2 regions of the Paenibacillus sp. Y568 genome follow, and region 2 is predicted to be linked to the other one. Evidence: riboswitches for the same ligand, from Rfam matches in the RefSeq annotation. Region 2 holds a riboswitch; the other holds the start of a gene.
The links. A riboswitch is a leader RNA that binds a small molecule or an ion and turns the genes downstream of it on or off. The one in region 2 is predicted to bind cyclic di-AMP.
Positions count from the first base shown of each region.

Region 1: it holds a riboswitch for cyclic di-AMP, as region 2 does, so the genes downstream of both, AC1D7X_RS13950 (KamA family radical SAM protein) here and AC1D7X_RS01005 (APC family permease) in region 2, are expected to answer to the same signal.

Region 1 covers NZ_JCAIUM010000009.1:14,347-18,974, forward strand. Annotated here, with positions in the region: gene AC1D7X_RS13940 (MerR family transcriptional regulator) at 1-264, shown strand, start outside; gene AC1D7X_RS13945 (FAD-dependent oxidoreductase) at 418-2,229, shown strand; cyclic di-AMP (ydaO/yuaA leader) riboswitch at 2,338-2,477, shown strand; gene AC1D7X_RS13950 (KamA family radical SAM protein) at 2,655-3,848, shown strand; gene yunB (sporulation protein YunB) at 3,969-4,628, shown strand, end outside.
Region 2 covers NZ_JCAIUM010000001.1:205,305-209,932, forward strand. Annotated here, with positions in the region: gene AC1D7X_RS01000 (RNA polymerase sigma factor) at 1-278, opposite strand, end outside; gene AC1D7X_RS01005 (APC family permease) at 487-2,304, opposite strand; cyclic di-AMP (ydaO/yuaA leader) riboswitch at 2,430-2,594, opposite strand; gene sigF (RNA polymerase sporulation sigma factor SigF) at 2,771-3,526, opposite strand; gene spoIIAB (anti-sigma F factor) at 3,538-3,999, opposite strand; gene spoIIAA (anti-sigma F factor antagonist) at 3,996-4,349, opposite strand; gene AC1D7X_RS01025 (D-alanyl-D-alanine carboxypeptidase family protein) at 4,442-4,628, opposite strand, start outside.

The sequences.
Region 1 (4,628 bases), on a different contig from region 2:
GGGAGTAAATGTAAGGAGTTTATGAATATCCCAATTGAATTAAGAGATTACTACAGTAGAAATAAAATGCTAGAGAAATTGGAGAAATTAAATTTTTTACAATTAGATGTTGCAGATCTAGGCCCTGTTACTGAAAAAAGCCAGTACATTGAACTTAGAGATAAGGAGCAATATTTGACCCTCTATGTTGGAAAAAAGAGAAGAAATGGTGATGTTATCTCTTCAGGTGTTCAACAGGAGATAAAAGAAAATAAGATATCCTGAATGTGTAAACATCGGGGATCGGGTTAACCCCATACTTTTCATTTTTCCACACCTTTATACGTGCAAAATTTCACAAAGTCTGCTTGACGTCGTGATGACCCAACCATATAAGATCTATGTATACAATGATTTTATACGCCAAGGGGGAAAACCATGAAAAGGAATTGGAAAAGGGTAAATTTCTTGCTGTTGGGATTAGTATTAATACTAAATGTAGTTGCTTGTTCAAATTCTGCCAAAGATACTAACGCAAATTCGAATACAACTTCGGGAACAGCAACTTATAAAGCAGGTACTTACACATCAAAGGCACAAGGTAACAATGGTGATATCACGGTTGAGGTTGTATTTGATGATAACGCGATCGTATCTGTAACTATTAAAGAGCATAGCGAAACGGATGGTCTTAGCAATACACCATTCGAACGTATCCCTCAGCAAATTGTTGAGGGACAGACATTGGCAGTTGATGTTGTGTCAGGCGCTTCTAATTCATCGAAGGCGATCCTTGCTGCGGTTGAAGATTGTGTCAAGCAAGCGGGCGGAGATGTAGCTACCCTTAAGGTTGCTGCCATAACGGATGATAAGGCACAAAAGGAAACTGAACTAACAACGGATGTTGTCGTTATTGGTGGAGGAGGTACAGGTCTCACAGCTGCTGGATCTGCGTTTGAGAACGGCGCCAAGGTTATTGTACTAGAGAAAATGGCAACGGTAGGTGGTTCTACAGCGTTATCTGGCGGAGGTATTTCTGCAACAGGTACTCGTTTCCAAAAGGAACTAGGCATTGAGGATTCACCAGAATCATGGATGCAGTTGTGGAAAGAGCGTCAAAGTACAAGTAATCCTGATAGTATATATCCAGATTATGATCGTGTAGAAACCTTTATGGATGAGGCAGTAGATACAACACACTGGTTGGTTGATTATATGAATCATAAGTATACTCGTGTGGAAGGATATGGTGTTGATCCTGTAGCTCGCCTTCATTTTCCTGAAGCTGGTGGTGCTAGCTTAATTGCAAATCTAGATAAGACCCTTAAAGATAAAGGAGTCGATATCCTTTTAGAGACAAAAGCAACGGAATTAATCACGGATGATAAAGGTAACGTAATTGGTGTTGCAGCGGAGAATGCTGAAGGAAAGCTGATCGTTCATGCGAAAAAAGTCATCATCGCTTCAGGAGGATTTGCTAAGAGTGAGGAAATGATGAAGCGTTTCTTACCTCAATTTGTTGACGATATGGGGATCAGTGCAGCTGCTGCGGGTAGTACAGGTGATGGGATAGTCATGGCAGAAAAATTAGGCGCAGCGTTATACGAAGATCCGTGGGTGATTGGTCTAGGTATGGGAAGTTTGGTTCCAGAATTACGTGGTATTGAATGGGATACTACTAAAGTATTAGTGAACGAAAAAGGCGAACGTTTTATGGATGAAAATAGTCATTACGCTATTGTAACGAATAAGGTTGTTCCAAATGAACAAGTGTGGATGGTGATAGATTCAAGTGAAGCCAATGCGAAAGTAATTGGTGCCATTGAAGGTAAACTTCCTAATGCTGAGATCGCTGTCGGAAATACAATGGAAGAATTAGCCTCTACTATGCAAGTATCTGGAGCAGCTCTTGTGAAAACAATGGATACTTTCAATGCTGGAGTAACTTCAGGTAAAGATGAATTCAACAAAGAAGTAAAGACACTTGTATCTGTTAATAAAGGTCCATTCTATGCCTTTAAGTATTATCCTAAGACAATGGGTACCTTTGGTGGAGTAAAAGTTGATGAACATTATCGCGTTGTAAAAGAAGATGGCTCGATTATCAACAATCTTTACGCGGGTGGAGAAGCAGCGAATCGCTATTTGTACAACCAGGTCTATATGTCAGGTAGTGCGGTTCAGTATGCGTTAACTAGCGGACGCTTGAGTGGAGAACATGCTGCAAAGGCAGTTGCTGAAGGAAAGTAATATTTGACGAAGAACATTCATTAAACTAATCTAATGCCTTGATGAATGTTCTTTGTTTTTTGAAATTTAAAATATCCAACATTTGACTAATTGAATGGACTTATGTACTATAAAGTTACGCTTAATTTTCAGCATAGTAGCTGAAAAGCGGGGGAACCATTTTATTTGGGGCGAATCAAGAGACATTTGTAGGGAACCATCTTTCCCGAGCCCGACAGCTAACCTCGTCAGTAGTAGATGGGTCAACTTATGGTTTATAACTGTTCTAATGACCCGTTATCGGGTCTTTTTGCGTCTTTATGGCCCGATACCCTTCCCAAGGTGAAGTGTTTACTTCGCTTTGTGATGGGACGGGTCATTTTTATTTTAAGAAAAAGGGGGGACAAATGTAACAAACCATATTTTAAACTTCAAGGAGGAGTAATATGCCACAGCCGAAATATATTACCGATATTGATAAGATCATGGAAATCCCGGAACATGAGCGTCAGAAACTTAAACAGATAACGGAGAAATTCGTATTTCGCGTTAATGATTATTACTTAAAGCTAGTGAATTGGGCTGATCCAAATGATCCGATCAAGAAATTAGTTATTCCGAATGAAGGAGAACTATCCGAGTATGGTCGCTGGGATGCATCGGATGAAGACACGAACTACGTTGTACCCGGTTGCCAGCATAAATATAGAACGACGGCCTTATTAATTGTATCCGAGGTATGTGGTGCTTATTGTCGATATTGTTTTAGAAAGCGCTTATTTCGTAATGACGTAAAAGAAGCGATGTCCGATGTAAGCCCAGGAATTGAGTATATTGCGAATCATCCAGAAATAAATAATGTATTACTAACAGGTGGAGATAGCTTAATCCTAGCTACTTCGAAGCTAGAGATCATTCTTGACCAATTGCGTGATATTGAGCATGTCAAAGTTATTCGATTAGGATCTAAAATTCCTGTATTTAACCCGATGCGAATCTACGAAGACGAGAAGTTATTAGAACTTATCAAGAGGCACTCAAGTGCTGATAAACGCATCTATGTCATGGCCCATATTAATCATCCGCGTGAAATAACGCCTGAAGCCAAACGGGGGTTTGAGGCGTTACATCAAGCAGGAGCAATCGTCGTAAACCAAACGCCTATTTTACGTGGAATCAATGATAATGCCGATGTACTTGCAGAACTTCTTGATCAATTGTCGTGGGCTGGTGTCACACCTTATTATTTCTTTATAAATCGTCCGGTTGCAGGTAACCGAGATTTTGTACTTCCGTTGGAGCAGGTGTATCAACTTGTGGAAGAGGCTAAGGCGAAGACATCAGGGTTGGGTAAACGAGTCCGTCTATCTATGAGTCATACATCTGGAAAAATTGAGATCTTAGCTATTGACCACGGTAAGGCTTATTTAAAATATCACCAATCAAGAGACGATGTGTATGGGAAGTTTATGGTTCTGGATTGTCCAAGTGATGCCTCGTGGTTCGATGATTTACCGGGAAATGAGAAGTATTGGAAGCAGCCAGAGAAGAAGTCCGATCGTATTATATCTGTTAACGAATTGCCTGAAATTCCAGTAAAATCTGAACGCTCGAAATCGGCAAAAGTGGCATTACATTAGAATAGAATTATCAGATGTGGAAGACACATACCGGCCATCTTAGATTAGAGCTTCTTCTTTTTTTGTAATCCCAATCATATGCTTGTATAGAGATTTATTGTCGGCATTAGGGGGATGATCATGAAAAGAAGAGCAAGGTGGCATAGCCAGCGAAGCGGGAAACCCAGAAGCAGACGTAGATTGTGGCTTGTTGGGTTTCTCGTTTTTTTAATCATAATGTTTCAGGGATTCGCGTATATAGATCGTAATTTGAAACCACCTATTATGAATTTGGCTCAAATTAGAGTGAAACAGCTGGCGACGGAAGCGATCAATGAGGCGATTACAGCACAGGTTGCGCAAGAACAGAATTTCGATGATCTCGTGAATTGGAAAATGGATACGTCCGGCAAGGTATCAGGGTTCATGTTGAATTATGCAGAACAAATGAAGATTACATCCAATACGTTTAAGGTTGTTCAAGCTACATTAAACGACGTACATCAGTTAAAGGAACATATTCCTATTGGGATGGCGTTAGGAAGTCCTTTTCTGGCTTCAATTGGTCCTGGAATTCCCGTGAAAATAGAGCCTCAGGGAGCCGCTAAGATCGAATTATCAACGAGGCAACGGGATGCTGGAATCAATATGATTCTTGTGGAGGTATACATCCACGTCAGTGTAGACGTTGCTGTAGTCATTCCTTTTGATATGGAACATGATTCTGTAGAGACGGAAATACCTATATCATACCTAATGGTTGTAGGTGACGTTCCTATGTATTATTACAACTCTAAAGGT
Region 2 (4,628 bases):
TCTTCTACTGGATTGGATAAGAAGGGACGTGAGCGTAAATACGCACTCAATTCTTTAGCCCAGCCATTCTTGCGTCTTCTGAGTACACTACTACACTCATTAGAGGCGATCCTCAACAGCCACGGTTTGATCTCTCTTACTTGCGATCTGTCCGTTAGTATCGCTTTGACAAATACCTCCTGACACATGTCCTCAGCATCTGAACGGTTATGCATCATGTAATAACAGAGACTGTATACCAGTTCCTTGTATGTCTCGAATAGTTCGCGGTCGTTCATTTCCGAAATACACCTCCCTCATAATCTTCTCGACTATATGACGTTTAACAACCAATAATCGTTCATTATACATTACAAATCGTTATTAGGCTGTCTATGAGCAACTTCTTGCCCTCATTTTTGTGCAGCCAATATATTAGTAGATATGCAAAAAGGAGGTGCCCCTAGCTAGGTCAATAGCCAATGGGACAACCTCCTGTAAATGAATCTATTTATTTAAATGATACGGGACTGTTGTAATCACAATATCCTTCTGATTAACCAAAAAAGTACGAATCAGCAAACTTGATTGATTGTGTAAAATATTTTGCCACCAATGCTTGGTAATAAACTGCGGAATCACAATTGTAATATGATCGGTTGCCGCTGTTTTCCATTCAACTGTTTCTATAAACCGAAGAAGGGGTTTAATCACACTTCTATACCGTGAACGCAGAACAATTAACCGTACACCTGGATTCCATTCGGCCCATTTCTGTTCCATCTTGTGAATCTCTTCTTCATCGAAGCCAATATATACTGCAACGACATTGTCCGATAAAGAACGCGCATAACTGATAGAATTAAGTACGACACGCGTAACGCCAGAGACGGGAACCAAAAATGTGCTACCTTTGATAACCGGTTTATCCACATCAAGCCGAATACGTAGTTGATCTGCTATATTCATATAATGCCGATGGATTCGTTTGAAGAGAAGCATAACTAACGGTAGGAATATGAACACCATCCATATATGCGAGAATTTGGTGAAAATAAAAATAAGCGTGATCGATAACGTTGTAATCATACCCACCGTATTTACAATAAAGCGATGTATCCATCCAGAGGGCTTCTTTTTAAGCCAATGAATCATCATCCCCAGTTGAGAAAGTGTAAACGGAATAAATACGCCAACCGCATATAACGGAATCAAACTTCCTGTATCACCATGGAAAGCCGCTACAAGTACAGAAGCCATAACGCCAAGAATAATAATCCCATTTGAGAACCCCAGACGATCCCCACGAACCATAAACATATGAGGCATGAACTTGTCCTTAGCTAACATAAATGAGAGTAGTGGAAACGCAGAATATGCCGTATTCGCAGCAAGGAAGAGAATGACTGCTGTAATCCCTTGTATTCCGTAATACAGAACACCACGACCAAATACGGATTGTGAAATCTGCGATACAACTGTCGCTTTAAGATCAGGGGTTATACCATACCAGTACGCCAACAGACTTATTCCGGTAAACATCGCTGCCAGAATAACGCCCATCATTACCAACGTCTTAGCTGCATTCTTCTCAGCGGGTTGTTTGAAATTCGGAATGGCATTGGATACCGCTTCGACCCCGGTTAGTGCCGAACACCCTGAACTGAAGGCTTTTAAAAGTATAAATAAACTTATATTAGATACCGCCGAACCTAGTTCCGGAATCGCAGCATGAACATTGCCTGTTGCATACTTAATCACACCAGAAATTATTAGAACAAATATCGAAATGACAAACAAGTATACGGGAAAAGCTATAAATGAAGCTGCCTCTGTAACACCTCGTAAATTTATAAGCGTTAGAATTAATATGACCGAAATAGCAATAACGACGCTATAATCATGAAGATATGGAAACGCTGATGTAAGGGCATCCGTTCCAGCCGATGCACTTACTGCTACGGTAAGAATATAGTCGACAAGTAATGATCCACCTGCCATGAGTCCCATAGGAACACCCAAGTTTTCTTTTGCGACAATATATGCTCCTCCACCCATAGGGTAAGCAAATATGGTCTGTCTGTAAGAAAAAATAAGAATAGCTAAAAGTCCTAGTACAGCTAATGAAATTGGAATGGAGTACCAAGCAGCGGAGAAACCAGCTACCATTAGTACGATTAGAATCTGTTCCGTACCATAAGCAACGGATGACAAAGCATCTGATGACAGAACAGCTAGTGCTTTAAATTTACTTAATTTCTCATGATCAAGTTCATTTGATTTCATGGGACGTCCGATCAGGACACGTTTAACCTTGCTAACCATCTTAAAGACCCCTTCATAAGCAACTTGTAACATCTATGTTGTACGCTACTTTAGGGAAGGTTAGCTTTGCGGTTTTTGTACACACATAATACCCTTACAGAAGAATTCCGTAAAGTTAAAAGTATGATCAAACCCACCAAAGCTTACGAGGTTAGCTGTCGGATTCGGACTGTGGAATAGCCCTACATATCAAACTTATTTTAGTCTGATTACGATTCACCCCATTGGTATATTTCCAATGTTTTGGTTCCCCCGCTTTTCCTTTTCAGAAAATTCAGCGCTCGAACAAATCCTATTACGAGAGCTAATTATAATCCGCTCGAACCAAACTGTATATATGAAATCATATGAAAACCAATGAAATTTTTGTGAATTATTTCGAAATATTTCTTTTCTTATTTTTTTCAATAAAAATCAAAAAAACCTGAGACAACTATCTCAGGTTTCTTGATCATTACATGGTTGGCTATTGAGCAATCTGGTCACGGATGAGCTGAAGGATCTTCTTCTCCAATCGAGATACCTGCACTTGGGAGATTCCCAGTCTACCAGCGACCTCAGACTGTGTCTGATCTCGATAATAACGTAGGTAGACGATGAGCTTCTCTCGTTCAGATAGTCCCTCTATTGCCTCATTAAGTGCCAGTTTATCAAACCATTTATCTTGAGATTCATCTGCAATCTGATCCATTAAGGTAATGGGATCTCCATCATTCTCGTAGACAGTCTCATGAATTGAAGTTGGAGGCTTGTTAGCTTCCTGTGCAAATACAACTTCTTCTGGTGTAACTCCAAGATCGTCTGCTACTTCTTTAATCGTCGGCAGTCGATTTAATACCTTTGAGAGCTCGTCCTTCTTTTTACGAACCTTATTCGCCATTTCTTTCAGAGAACGGCTCACTTTAATAGTTCCGTCATCACGTAAGAAACGTTGGATTTCTCCAATAATCATAGGAACGGCATAGGTAGAGAATTTAACGTCATAACTCAGATCAAATTTATCAACGGATTTCAAAAGTCCGATACACCCAATTTGAAATAAGTCCTCCGGCTCATATCCGCGGTTCATAAACCGCTGTACTACCGACCAGACGAGACGAATGTTACAGTTCACCAGTGTATCCCGGGCAACATTATCCCCCGATTGACTAAGTGCAATAAGGCGTTTGACTTCCGAATCTTCCAAGTAGGTTTGCGAAGCTTTCTTAACATCAGCATCCATACGTCCAACCCCTAATTATATAAAGCTTTCTTGGATTCAATCCTCTTCTTCATCCTAATCGACGTGCCAAATCCGGATTCACTAGAGACTTCAAATTCATCCATGAAATTCTCCATAATGGTAAATCCCATTCCTGATCTTTCTAACTCAGGCTTAGAAGTATATAGTGGTTGCTTAGCAAGATCTAGATCTTCTATGCCTTGTCCACGATCTTCCACCGTTATTGTCACTGTGTCCCCTTTGATCTCAGCTGTAATGGTCACGATTCCTGTAGCATCAGAATCATATCCATGAATGATACAGTTGGTTACTGCTTCCGATACGACTGTCTTCAAATCACTAAGCTCGTCCATTGTAGGATCAAGTTGTGATATAAATGCGGCGACGGTAACTCGAGCAAATGATTCATTCTCCGACTTGGCAGCAAACTGCAACGTCATGAAATTATGAGCTAGAGTCTGTTCTTCACTCATGACACAACCTCCAGACTTGAGAGCGCATGGCTCTCGCTTTCATAGATAGGCATAATCTTGAACATTCCCGACATCTCCAGCAAACGATACACGGGTGGAGTGACATCACATACAGCCATCTTGCCACCCTTGCTCTTAATCAACTTATACCTTCCAAGAATAACGCCTATACCTGAACTATCCATAAACTGCAGATCTTTCAGACTTAGAACAATATGATCGGTCTGCTTACTATGAATCGCTTCATCTAGCTTCATACGAACATGATCTGCAGTATGATGATCAAGTTCTCCTGTGAAACGGACGATGAGTACTTGACGGTGATGTTCCATTTCCATTTGAAGATTCATATTTTCCTCACTCTCCTCCCTGTCATAAACAAAGAGTTCTAGAAGTGAAAATCATATTCCTGCATCACGACAAAACTAGAAGAAAACTGCTATCAATCTACAAAAAATAATTTTGCTGTCGTACGCTTGAACATCGTCCACCAACCAGCTTTATCAACTTTCGTTGGAGCCTTTAATTCAAACTTCTTAATGACCTGATCTCCTTGATATACCACGAGATTTCCAAGTACCTGACCTTGCTCAATCGGAGCTCTTAATTCAGGTTCAATCTGTAGTTCA